3 regions of the Solwaraspora sp. WMMB335 genome follow, and region 3 is predicted to be linked to each of the others. Evidence: riboswitches for the same ligand, from Rfam matches in the RefSeq annotation. Region 3 holds a riboswitch; each other region holds the start of a gene.

Region 1 (3,762 bases), 7.3 Mb from region 3:
AGGGCGTCGAGTCGTTCGCGGCGGCGGTGGAACGACTGCGTGACGCGGTCGGTATCGAGGCGTCGTTCCAGGCGATCGGCGTGGACGAGGCGTCGTTCCTGGCCAGCCTGCCGCAGCAGGCGATGAACGCCTACGAGGACCAGTGCGCCCCGGCGAATCCGCGGATGCCGATGCTCGACGACATGCAGCAGCTGATGCGGACCGCGTACTACGGCACCAGCGGCGGTCGCTGATCCGACGGCCCGGGGTCGCAGATGGCCACTGGATGCGCCGGCTATTGGTCCTCGGGCAGGGAGACGCAGTTGGCGCAGCCCGGAGTCGGCAACTGCGTGTCCTGCTCCGAGTCGAACACGGCCGGACGATCGACCAGCGGATGATCGACCGGGATGGGCTGGGCGATCGTCGCGCCGGCCGGCCCGCCGATCAGTTCGACGCAGGCCAACCGGACGTCTTCCGAGCGCAGCAGGCAGACTCCCCGGCCGTGCGGAGGTAGCCCGTCGGGGAACAGGATTCGTACCGGCGATGCTCCCGCCGGTTGGTACGGCACCAGTTGACTCTGAAACACGAAACTCTGGCCCGCGTCGGCGCGGAACACCGCAACCCCGAACCGGTACTTGTCCTTGTACGGGCCACAGAGGACGGCCTCGCCAGGCAGCACCGTGCCGAGATCCGGGTCCGTGGTGAAACCGCCCAGACGGCCGGTGGCGCAGCCGGCAGAGGTCCACAGGTCCAGCACCGGCGGCTCGGAGGCGGGCGGTTGTCCGGCCGACGAGAGCGATGCCGTCGAAGTGCTCGCGGGTCTGGGGGCGGCGGACACGTCGGCGGCCATCAGCCAGCCCAGGACGGTTGCCACGAGTGTTGTCGAGGCTGCCGCCATAGCCGCCCGGCGCCTTGGGTGAATCATTCGGATTTCTCCTCGGGTATGGGAACGTCGGTGGTGCGGGTGGACGGAAGCGGAGTGACCGCTCCGCAGGCGCCGAGCAGGATCGCCAGTTGGAAGCGGTTTTCCACGCCGAGGCGGTCCATCAAGTTCCGCATCGTGTACGCGACGGTCCGCAGGCTCAGCTGCAGTTCCCGAGCCGCGGTGGCATCGGTGTGTCCGGCGGCCAGCAGCGCGACCAGCGCCTGCTCGCGCGGGGTGAGTGTGATCGCCGGTCTCCCTCCACGACCCGGGCGCGGTGCCTGCGCCCAGAGCCGGTCGAACAACGCGCACAGCTGCTGCACCGCGACCGGGTGCGCCGTCTCGAGATACCCCGCTTCGAAGTTGAGCGGGTCAACGGGAAACAGCGCGACCTGCCTGTCGTAGACCAGCAGTTTGATCGGAGGCAGCTCGATCTCCCGTTGTCGTTCGTCCGGCACGTTCAGATCGGCGAGGTGGTGCGGGGTGTGGTCGTCGCCGGTGACCGGCCGGTTCAACACCCGCACCCGGACCCTGCGGGCGATCTGGCTGCGATCCAAGGGAAGCGCGGCAGCCGAAGCGGCGGCCGTGATGACCTCGGTGTTGATGGTCATGTGCTCGTACCGTTCCGCGGCGACCAGCCGCCGGACCCGTTGCCTCGTGCTCGCCCGGCTACGCCACCAGCGGGACAACGGGCTGTGCAGGTCGGGCAGTTCGATCCCGTGCAGGGCGGCGAAGTGCCGACGCCAGAGTTCCTGCTCGCTGATCGGTCTGGCCCGGGGACGGTGCAGCCCGGCGAGTACCTGACTCACCGGCCGGTGCCGCCAGCCGTCGACGGCCGGCGCTGCCGCCGACAAAGTGGACAGCTCGTCGAGCGCGCTGCGTACCCGTTTGCGGGCCAGGCCGAGCTCGTGAGCCAACTGGGTGTCGGTGCGCGTACCCAGCATGGTCAGTGCCCGGTAGATCAGGTCCGCGTCAGCGGACACGCCCCACCGGGTCAGTTGTGGAATTGTGCCGGCAACCTCAGGCATACCTCGCTCCCGTCGCCCCCGTTCGTCGCCAGCCACAGCTCACCATGCCGTCGCGGTGTGGGAAAGACCGTCGCGTCAGCGGTTGCACAATCATGCAGCCGTGCGGTGAGAATCTTGCCCTTCGCTGTGTTCTGGGCGATGGTGGCTCGGCGCCATCGCCAGGCCGTTGCTTGCTGGCTGCACGGGGAGCCGGCAAGCAACGCCCGCCACACGCGTCACCGTGCCGCCGGAACCGGCTGGACGACCACCACGTTGGATCGTTCGCAGGTGTTGAGGCAGTCGACGACCCGGACCCGAGCGCCGGACGCCCGCAGGGCACGCAACTGACCGTCGTGGTCGACGTCGGGGTGCTTGCGGCTGGTGCCGCAGCAGCAGCCACGGCAGACGGTGACGAGGCAGCCGGCGGTCATCGGGCCGGTCACCCTGTCATGCCGGCGCGACGGCTGGCCGGACGGCGGCGCGGACCGGGGTGAGCAGCAGCCCGAGAACCACTCCGAGGACCGTCCACAGCACGGCGAGTTGTCCCAGCGACGCCAGCCGGAACTCCCACAGCAGGGACGCGGGTACGTCGGCCGGCACCGCGACCCCGGTCGCCGGCCAGAAGGCCAGTAACAGGGCGTAGCCGGCGACGGCCGTCGCCGCGGCCGACCACGCCGGATTCACACCGGCTTCCCGAGCACCGTGGCGCTGATCAGGGTACCGCTGAGCTGGAAGTCAAGACAATGGCGAGCGTCGTGGTCACGCTGGCGACCAGCGCGACGTTGACGAGCCGACCCGCGGTAGGCGAGCATGACCGGCACACGAGCGGTGCGCGGAGGAACCCGGTGCGAATCCGGGGCGGTCCCGCCACTGTGACCGGGGAGCCACGTCCCAACGCGACACCGCGCCACCGCCGAGATCCGGCGGGAAGGCCGGGGTGTGACGACGATCCGGCAGCCAGGAGACTCCGGCCGCTCGGTTGGTCCACCGGCACGCGGGCGCGGACACCCGCGGGAGGGATACGACATGACCAGCCGCCGGGTCACCCGATGACGCCGTACCCGTTCTCCGCCGTGGTCGGCCTCGCTGACCTGCGGCAGGCGCTGCTGCTCGGCGCGGTGCACCCCGGAATCGGCGGGGTGCTGATCCGGGGCGAGAAGGGGACCGCCAAGTCCACCGTCGTCCGGGCGCTCGCCGCCCTGCTGCCCGAGGTCGGCCGGGTGGTCGGGTGCCGGTTCGGCTGCGACCCGACCGTGCCGGATCCGGGCTGCCCGGACGGGCCGCACACCGCGCCGGTCGCCGGCCGGCGCGGTCCGGCAGCCCTGGTCGAGCTACCGGTCGGGGCCACCGAGGACAGGGTGGTCGGCACCATCGACATCCAGCGGATGCTGGGCGCCGGCACCAAGGCGTACGAGCCGGGCCTGCTCGCCGCCGCCCACCGCGGCCTGCTCTACGTCGACGAGGTCAACCTGCTACCCGATCACCTCGTCGACCTGCTGCTGGACGCCGCCGCGATGGGCCGGGCGCACGTCGAACGCGACGGGCTGTCGGTCAGCCACGCCGCCCGGTTCCTGCTGGTCGGCACCATGAATCCGGAGGAAGGCGAGCCGCGCCCGCAGTTGCTGGACCGCTTCGGCCTGGTGGTCTCGGTGACCGCACCGGTCGAGGTCGGTGACCGGGCCGAGGTGGTACGCCGCCGGCTCGCCTACGAGACCGATCCGGCCGGGTTCGCTGGCGCCTGGTACGACGCCGATCAGCGGCTCGCCGAGCAGGTCCGCGCCGCCCGACAGGCACTGCCCGGGGTGGCCCTGCCCGACCATGAGATCGACCGGATCGCACGGATCTGCCTGGCGT
Region 2 (3,762 bases), 3.1 Mb from region 3:
GACGAGGACGAGCCGGAGATCCTGTTCAACCACCAGCAGCACGCCCGTGAACACCTCACCGTCGAGATGGCGGTGTACCTGCTGAACCTGTTCACCGACAACTACGGCAGCGACTCACGGATCACCAACATCGTCAACACCCGCGAGATCTGGATCGTGCCCACGGTCAATCCGGACGGCAGCGAGTACGACATCGCCACCGGGTCGTACCGGTCCTGGCGCAAGAACCGGCAGCCCAACAGCGGTGCCGTCGCGGTCGGCACCGACCTGAACCGCAACTGGGACTACCTGTGGGGCTGCTGCGGCGGCTCGTCCGGCTCTCCGTCGTCGGCGACCTACCGTGGCCCGTACGCCTTCTCCGCCCCGGAGACCCAGGCGCTACGCAACTTCGTCAACAGCCGGGTGGTCGGCGGTGAGCAGCAGATCAAGGCCAACATCGACTTTCACACCTACTCGGAGCTGGTGCTCTGGCCGTTCGGCTACACCACCTCGAACACCCCCTCCGGGATGACCGCCGACGAGTACAACACCTTCGCGACCCTCGGCGGACAGATGGCGGCGACCAACGGCTACACCCCGCAACAGGCCTCCGACCTGTACATCACCGACGGCAGCAGTATCGACTGGATGTGGGGTGTGCACGACATCTGGGCGTACACGTTCGAGATGTACCCCGGCTCGTCCGGCGGTGGCGGTTTCTACCCGCCCGACGAGGTGATCCCGGCCCAGACCGCCCGCAACCGGGAAGCGGTGCTGATGCTCAGCGAGTACGCCGACTGCCCGTACCGGGTGATCGGCAAGGAGGGCCAGTACTGCGGCGGTGGCGGCCCCGTCGACCCGCCCGGCACCACCGTCTGGGCGGACACCTTCGAGACCGCGACCGGGTGGACCACCAACCCCAGCGGCACGGACACCGCCAGCACCGGGCAGTGGGAGCGCGGCGTCGCGCAGGCCACCAGCTCCGGCGGGGCGTTGCAGCTGACCGCGTACCAGGGCAGCAACAGCCTGGTCACCGGGGCGGCGGCAGGCTCCTCGGCCGGGTCGTACGACATCGACGGTGGCTCCACCAGTGCCCGCTCGCCGGCGATCGCGCTGCCGTCCAGCGGCACCCTGACCCTGTCCCTGGCCTGGTACCTGGCCCATCTGAACAACTCGTCGTCGGCGGACTACTTCCGGGTCAGCGTGGTGCACAGCGGTGGCACGACCACCCTGCTCAACCAGGCCGGTGCGGCCAGCAACCGGTACGGCTCCTGGTCGACCGGCAGCTACAACCTGACCCCGTACGCCGGGCAGTCGGTGCGCATCCTGGTCGAGGCGGCGGACGCTTCCACCGCCAGCCTCGTCGAGGCCGCCATCGACGACGTACTGATCACCAGCTCCTGACCTGACACTCAGGTCCGATCAACGCGGGCCGCCGTGCGACGCAGCTCACCGTACGGCGGCCCGCCCACCTGCCCGTCTGCCTGCCCGTCTGCCCGCCCACCGGCCCGCGTTGTCGCAGGTCGGTGCGGGTGAGTTACCGTGCTGACGATCACCTGTGCAGCGAAGCCGGTGCGATTCCGGCACTGTCCCGCAACTGTGAGCCTCGACAGGTCCGTGCTCCGGTCGCCGAGGCGAGTCAGGTCGCCTGCCGCGTGGTCGCGAGAACCAGCGCTCTCGAGGAAGGGCGCCTCGCCACCTGGCCGGAGCGCGGCGCGCCCGACCTGTCGGCGAAGCACCAGACCTCGACCGACAGGAGGCCCAGATGAACCGACCCGTAGCGGTACGGGCGACCGTGCTGCGCGCCACGACGGCCGCCGCTGCCGTGATCCTGACCGTGGCCGGCTGCGCGACGTCCGAGCCGGACGCGCCGTCGGCGGCCGGCAGCCCGAGCAGCGGTGCCGGCTTTCCGGTGACGGTCGGCGAGCTGACCCTGGACGAACGTCCGGAGCAGATCGTCGCGCTGTCGCCCACCGCGACCGAGATGCTCTTCGCGATCGGTGCCGGTGACCAGGTGAGCGCGGTCGACGACAACTCGAACCACCCGCCCGAGGCACCGATCACCGACCTGTCCGGATTCACCCCGAACGCGGAGGCGATCGCCAGCTACGACCCCGATCTGGTGGTGCTCTCCGGGGACACCAACGGGGTGGTCGCCGGGCTGTCCCGGCTGGACATCCCGGTCTACCTGGCCGAGGCGGCGGTGACGCTGGACGACACGTACCGCCAGATCACCGAGTTGGGCACGCTGACCGGGCACGTCGACACGGCGGCCGACCTGGTCACGACCATGCGGGCGGACATCGACAAACTGGTCGCCGACGCGCCGACGACGGCCGAGCCGCTGACCTACTACTACGAACTGGACCCGACGTTCTACTCGGTGACCAGCAAGACCTTCATCGGGTCACTGTTCAGCCTGGTCGGCCTGGAGAACATCGCCGACCCGGCGGACGCCGATGACCAGTCCGGTGGCTACCCGCAGTTGTCCGCCGAGTCGGTGATCGCCGCCGATCCGGACCTGATCTTCCTGGCCGACACGAAGTGCTGTCAGCAGGACGCCGAAGCGGTGGCGCAACGGGCCGGCTGGTCGACCATCAGCGCGGTGCGGGCCGGCCAGGTGGTCGAGCTCGACGACGACATCGCCTCCCGGTGGGGGCCCCGCGTCGTCGACCTGGTCCGGTCCATCGTCGACGCGGTTGCCGCGGCGACCTCCTGAAGTGTCGATCGACGCGGGCGGCGGGGTCGTGCCCCGTCGCCGGCCGGGCCTGACCGCCGGTTGGTTCGCGGCGGCGCTGCTGGTCGCCGGACTGGCCGTGCTGGCCGGCCTCGCCTTCGGCCCGGCCAGCCTGCCGCCGCTGCGGGTCGCCGTCGAGCTGGTCGACCTGTTGCCCGGCGTGCACGTCGACAGCGGGTTGACCGAACGCGAGGTGGCGATCGTGACGCAGCTGCGGCTGCCCCGGGTGGTGCTGGCGTCGCTGGTCGGCGGCATGCTGGCACTGGCCGGCGGCTGCTACCAGGGCGTGTTCCGCAATCCGCTGGCCGATCCGCACCTGCTCGGGGTAGCCGCCGGTGCCGGCCTGGCGGTGACCACGGTCATCGCCCTGCGGTCGGCGGGCGGTGTGCTGACCGGGCTGCCGGTGACCGTGCCGCTGGCGGCGTTCGTCGGGGCGCTCGGCGCCGTCGGGTTGACGTACCTGCTCGGTGCGGCCGGTGGCCGGGACCGGTCGCCGGCGACGCTGATCCTCGCCGGGGTGGCGGTGTCCGCCTTCCTCGCCGCCGGGCAGACGTACCTGCTGCAGCGCCACGTCGACACCATCCGCGAGGTCTACTCCTGGCTGCTCGGCCGGCTCGCCACCGACGGCTGGCACGAGGTACGACTGATCCTGCCGTACGCGGTGCTCTCCGCCGCCGTGGTGCTGGCCCACCGGCGTGAGCTGGACGTGCTGTCGGTGGGTGACGAGGAGGCGGCCAGCCTCGGCCTGCACCCGCAGCGCTCGCGGTACCTGCTGCTCGGCGCCGCGTCACTGGGCACCGCGGCGGCGGTGTCGGTGTCCGGGCTGATCGGGTTCATCGGGCTGATCGTGCCCCATCTGGTCCGGCTGGTCGTCGGGGCCAGCTATCGGGTCATCCTGCCGCTGGCGGTGCTCCTGGGCGGGGCGTTCCTGACCGCCGCCGACGTGATCGCCCGCACCGTGGCCGCGCCGGCAGAGATCCCGATCGGTGTGGTCACCGCCTTCTTCGGTGCCCCGTTCTTCGTGCTGGTGCTGCGTACCACCCGGC
Region 3 (3,762 bases):
GCGGGCCGACGCCGCGCGTCGCGTCACGCCGCCGGCCGCGGCTGCCCTGCCGGTCAGGGCCGCGCTGGTCACCGGCGTGCTTCTCGACGGCGTCGGGCTACCAGGAGCAGACCGATCCCGGCGAGAATCGTCGCGCCGCCGAGTAGTCCGTACGCGGCGACCGAGGTGCCGGTGGTGGGCAGGCGTCCACCGCTCGGTGGTGCTGTCGTCGTCGCTGCGCCGGTCGGGGTCGGACTGGCGGTGGCCGTCGGCGTCGGGGTGCCCGGGCTGGCGCTCGGCGTCACGCTCGGCGTCGGCGTCACGCTCGGGGTCGGGGTCGGGGTGGGCGTCAGGGTGGGCGTCACGCTCGGGGTCGGGGTGGGCGTCAGGGTCGGCGTCGGGGTCGGATCGCTGTTGCCGATCCGACCGAGCGGCACCTGCGCCAGGCCGAGGACGGCCTGGGCGCTCGCCCGCCGCCACTGGTCGAGTTCGAACTCGCCGACACCGTCGGCGATGGCCGCCGCGAGCGCGTCCGGGGTGTACGCGATCGCGCCGACGTGCGCGGCGGCCGCGCCGGCGTTGCCGGCGGTGAGCTGCTGCGCGGCGACGAAGGAGGCGGCCTGCCCGGCGGCGGCGTGTTCACCGGCGGCGGCCAGGGCCTGCCCGGCCAGACCGGTGCTGTTGGTGTTGGGATAGTCGGTGAAGCCGGAGCCGTTGAAGGAACCGTCAGCCGCCTGCACCGAGCGCAGCCACGACGTGGCGATCGCCACCGGCTCGGCGGTGCCGCTCGCTCCGGCGTCGGCCGCGGCCAGCAGTGCCTGCACCGCCATCGCCGTCGCGTCGACGTCCATGCCCTGCTCCGTCACCGGATCCTCGGGACAGGCGGTGCCGGCGGCGCCGGGATAGAGCCGGAACCCACCGCCCGGGCACTGCTGCTTGACGAGAAAGTCAACCACCGGCTGCGCTACGCCACCGGAGCGGGCCAGCCCGATCACGGCCAGCGACTGACCGAACAGATTCGACCCTGCGGTGGTATCGAGATTGATGTCGTACAGCCACCCCGCCTTGCTGCCCTGGTCAGCACCGTAAATCAGGTCCACTGTGCGCTGTCGCCAGTCGTACCCGCCGAAGTCGGTCGGATCGGTGCCGACTGCGACGGCGGCCACGAGCACCTTCGCCGTCGATCCACCGGTGACAAAGTCCCCCATCTCCGTCCGGATGGCGGCGTAGCCGTCGGCGTTGGCCGCGAGCGCCTCGGTGATCGCGGCCGCCGCGACCGGTTCGTTACCGGTGGCCCGCAGCGCGAACAGCGCGTCGATGGTCAGTCCCCAGTCACTGCCGACGAAGCCGGGCAGACCGCCGTCGACCAGTTGGCCCGCCAGCCAGTGCGATCCGGCCCGCGCCGCGGCGGACGCGGCCGGATCCGCGGCGGCCGGCACGGCGGCGGCCGCCGGTCGCAGCGCCGCAGGCCCGGTAGGACGGGTGAGGGCCACCCCGGCGCTGGCGGCGATGACCGCGAGGGCGGCAAGTGCTGGCAGGAACCGGCTGGACAGGAGCCGGCGGGGAAAACCACGAACCATGGAGGGGACCTTTCGGAGCGGTGACCGAAACCGCATCCGCCGGCCGCACATGGCCTTGACCGATCCGGGCTCGATCCGTAGACCACGACGTGTGAGCCGCTCACTCCACAGTCGGGCATTCCGGCTCGCGTACCAGTGCTGATGAGCACATTGGCGCGCATACGGCTGCGGGTCAGCGCCGGCCTCGCACCGGCTTCCCCCGCCTGGGAGCAGATTCAGTTGTGACGAGCCGCTACCGAGTATGTCAGATGTGCAACGAGAGCCGTCCTCACCAGACGTCACTGCCGGCGGCTGTTCGGGTCGAATAGCAAATCTGGTCAGCGGTTGACAGCCACCTCGCCAAGCACCGCCGACGCAGTCGCCGGTCCGGTCGCGATCGTCGTCGTTGACGGCGGCAACGAGCCGTGCCCAGACTGTCCGCAGCAGTTCCGCACCTGTGCGTCGATGGGGGAAGTCCGGTCGAAAGCCGGCGCTGGCCCGCAACGGTAGGCGGCGAACATCATGCCGCGAGCCCGAATACCCGTCGACGTACCGCTGCAGAGGTTCCCCTCCCGTCGTGGCCCACGGGTCGGAGCCGCCCGGGCCTGCCCGGGTCGCCTCGACGTCTGGGCCAGAAAGGTGCCGTCCGATGGCCGTTCACCGCCGCCGCGACCGTTTCCGACTCGTCACCACCGGCGTACTCACCGCCCTCGCCCTGACCGTGGCCGCAGCCACACCGGCCACCGCCACCCCACCCGAGACCCACAGTCGGGTCGACGCCGCCGCTGGCTGGCTCGCCCGGCAGATGGTCGACGGAGAACGTTTCGAGGTCGTCTTCGGCGGCGTCGCCTACCCCGATCAGGGCCTCACCATTGACGCGATCTTCACCTTCGCGGCCGCCAAGGAAGCCGACAGCTACGCCACCAACGCGATCAACTGGCTCGCCGAACCGGCCATCATCACCGGCTACATCGGTGACGGCACCGAGGCGTACGCCGGCGCCACCGCCAAACTCGCCCTCGGTGTACAGGTCCGTGGCCTCGACCCGGCCTCGTTCGGCGGCGTCGACCTGCTCACCCGGCTAACCGGACTGATGGCACCCTCCGGCCGCTTCTCCGACCAGTCCGCCTTCGGCGACTACAGCAACATGTTCAGCCAGTCGTTCGCCGTCATCGCTCTGGATCGGGCCGGCGGCGCGCCGTCACAGGCCGTGTCGTTCCTGACCGCCAGCCAGTGCCCGGACGGCGGGTTCCCGCTCCAGTTCGCCCAGGCCACCTGCGCCAGCGACGTCGACGCCACCGCGATGGCGATCCAGGCACTGGTCGCCGCCGGCGAGTGGGCCGAGGCCCAGACGGCGGCGCAGTGGCTGGTCTCCGTGCAGGGCACCGACGGCTCGTTCGCCACCGGCGGGGTCGCCAACGCGAACAGCACCGGCCTGGCCGCCCAGGCACTGGTGACGACCGGCCGGCTACTGGCCTGGTGGCACGCCCGCGAGTTCCTGCTCAGCCTGCGGGTCGACTGCACCGGTGACCCCGCTGACCGGGGTGCGATCGCCTACACCGCCACCGGATTCGACCCCGCCACCGCGCCCCGGGCCACCGCGCAGGCCGTACCCGGACTGGCCGCCGCCAGCTTCGTCGCCCTGTCGGCCAACGGCTCCCGGCCGCCCGCGCCGGCCCTGGCCTGTGCCTAGCCGACGGCCCGCGTAGCCAGCCAGCCTTTCGGAGGAACCATGACATCGCTGATCCGCCGCCGCCTCGCGGCACTCGCCGCCATCGTCGTGCTGGCAGCGGGACTGGTCACGATCGACCCGCTGACCCGCCCGGCGCACGCCGCCGCCTGCGCGCCCGGCACCGGCGTCACCGTGGTCGTCGACTTCACCGCCTTCGGCCTGGGTGTACAGACCAACTGCTATCTCGGCGACCCACCGACCGGCCTGGCCGCACTGCAGGGCGCCGGCTTCACGCCCACCGGCACGCTGCGCTGGGGCCTGGCCTTCGTCTGCCGTATCGACGGGCTGCCCACCCCGGTGACCGAGCCCTGTGTCAACACGCCGCCCGCCAGCGCCTACTGGTCGTACTGGCACGCCACCCCCGGCGGCACCTGGACCTACAGCACGCTCGGGGCGAGCAGCTACAACCCGGCCATCGGCACCGTCGAAGGCTGGCGCTTCGGATCCGGCCAGGCGCCGTCGATCACCCCACCGTGAAACGCCTTGCCGGAA

The links. Region 3 has a riboswitch for cobalamin ahead of ACN27F_RS33370 (prenyltransferase/squalene oxidase repeat-containing protein). Riboswitches for the same ligand answer to the same signal wherever they lie in the genome.
Region 1: another riboswitch for cobalamin. It lies ahead of ACN27F_RS02135 (VWA domain-containing protein); the one in region 3 lies ahead of ACN27F_RS33370 (prenyltransferase/squalene oxidase repeat-containing protein).
Region 2: another riboswitch for cobalamin. It lies ahead of ACN27F_RS20415 (ABC transporter substrate-binding protein); the one in region 3 lies ahead of ACN27F_RS33370 (prenyltransferase/squalene oxidase repeat-containing protein).

Annotation. Positions count from the first base shown of each region.
Region 1 is NZ_JBMHMF010000001.1:494,622-498,383, reverse strand. Features, by position in the region: gene adhE (bifunctional acetaldehyde-CoA/alcohol dehydrogenase) at 1-233, shown strand, start outside; gene ACN27F_RS02155 (hypothetical protein) at 275-853, opposite strand; gene ACN27F_RS02150 (LuxR C-terminal-related transcriptional regulator) at 901-1,929, opposite strand; gene ACN27F_RS02145 (hypothetical protein) at 2,145-2,339, opposite strand; gene ACN27F_RS02140 (CbtA family protein) at 2,356-2,592, opposite strand; cobalamin riboswitch at 2,745-2,875, shown strand; gene ACN27F_RS02135 (VWA domain-containing protein) at 2,958-3,762, shown strand, end outside.
Region 2 is NZ_JBMHMF010000001.1:4,721,994-4,725,755, forward strand. Features, by position in the region: gene ACN27F_RS20410 (M14 family metallopeptidase) at 1-1,383, shown strand, start outside; cobalamin riboswitch at 1,487-1,649, shown strand; gene ACN27F_RS20415 (ABC transporter substrate-binding protein) at 1,745-2,698, shown strand; gene ACN27F_RS20420 (FecCD family ABC transporter permease) at 2,700-3,762, shown strand, end outside.
Region 3 is NZ_JBMHMF010000001.1:7,802,277-7,806,038, reverse strand. Features, by position in the region: gene ACN27F_RS33380 (hypothetical protein) at 1-27, opposite strand, end outside; gene ACN27F_RS33375 (LPXTG cell wall anchor domain-containing protein) at 69-1,559, opposite strand; cobalamin riboswitch at 1,653-1,781, opposite strand; cobalamin riboswitch at 1,967-2,101, shown strand; gene ACN27F_RS33370 (prenyltransferase/squalene oxidase repeat-containing protein) at 2,188-3,231, shown strand; gene ACN27F_RS33365 (hypothetical protein) at 3,271-3,747, shown strand.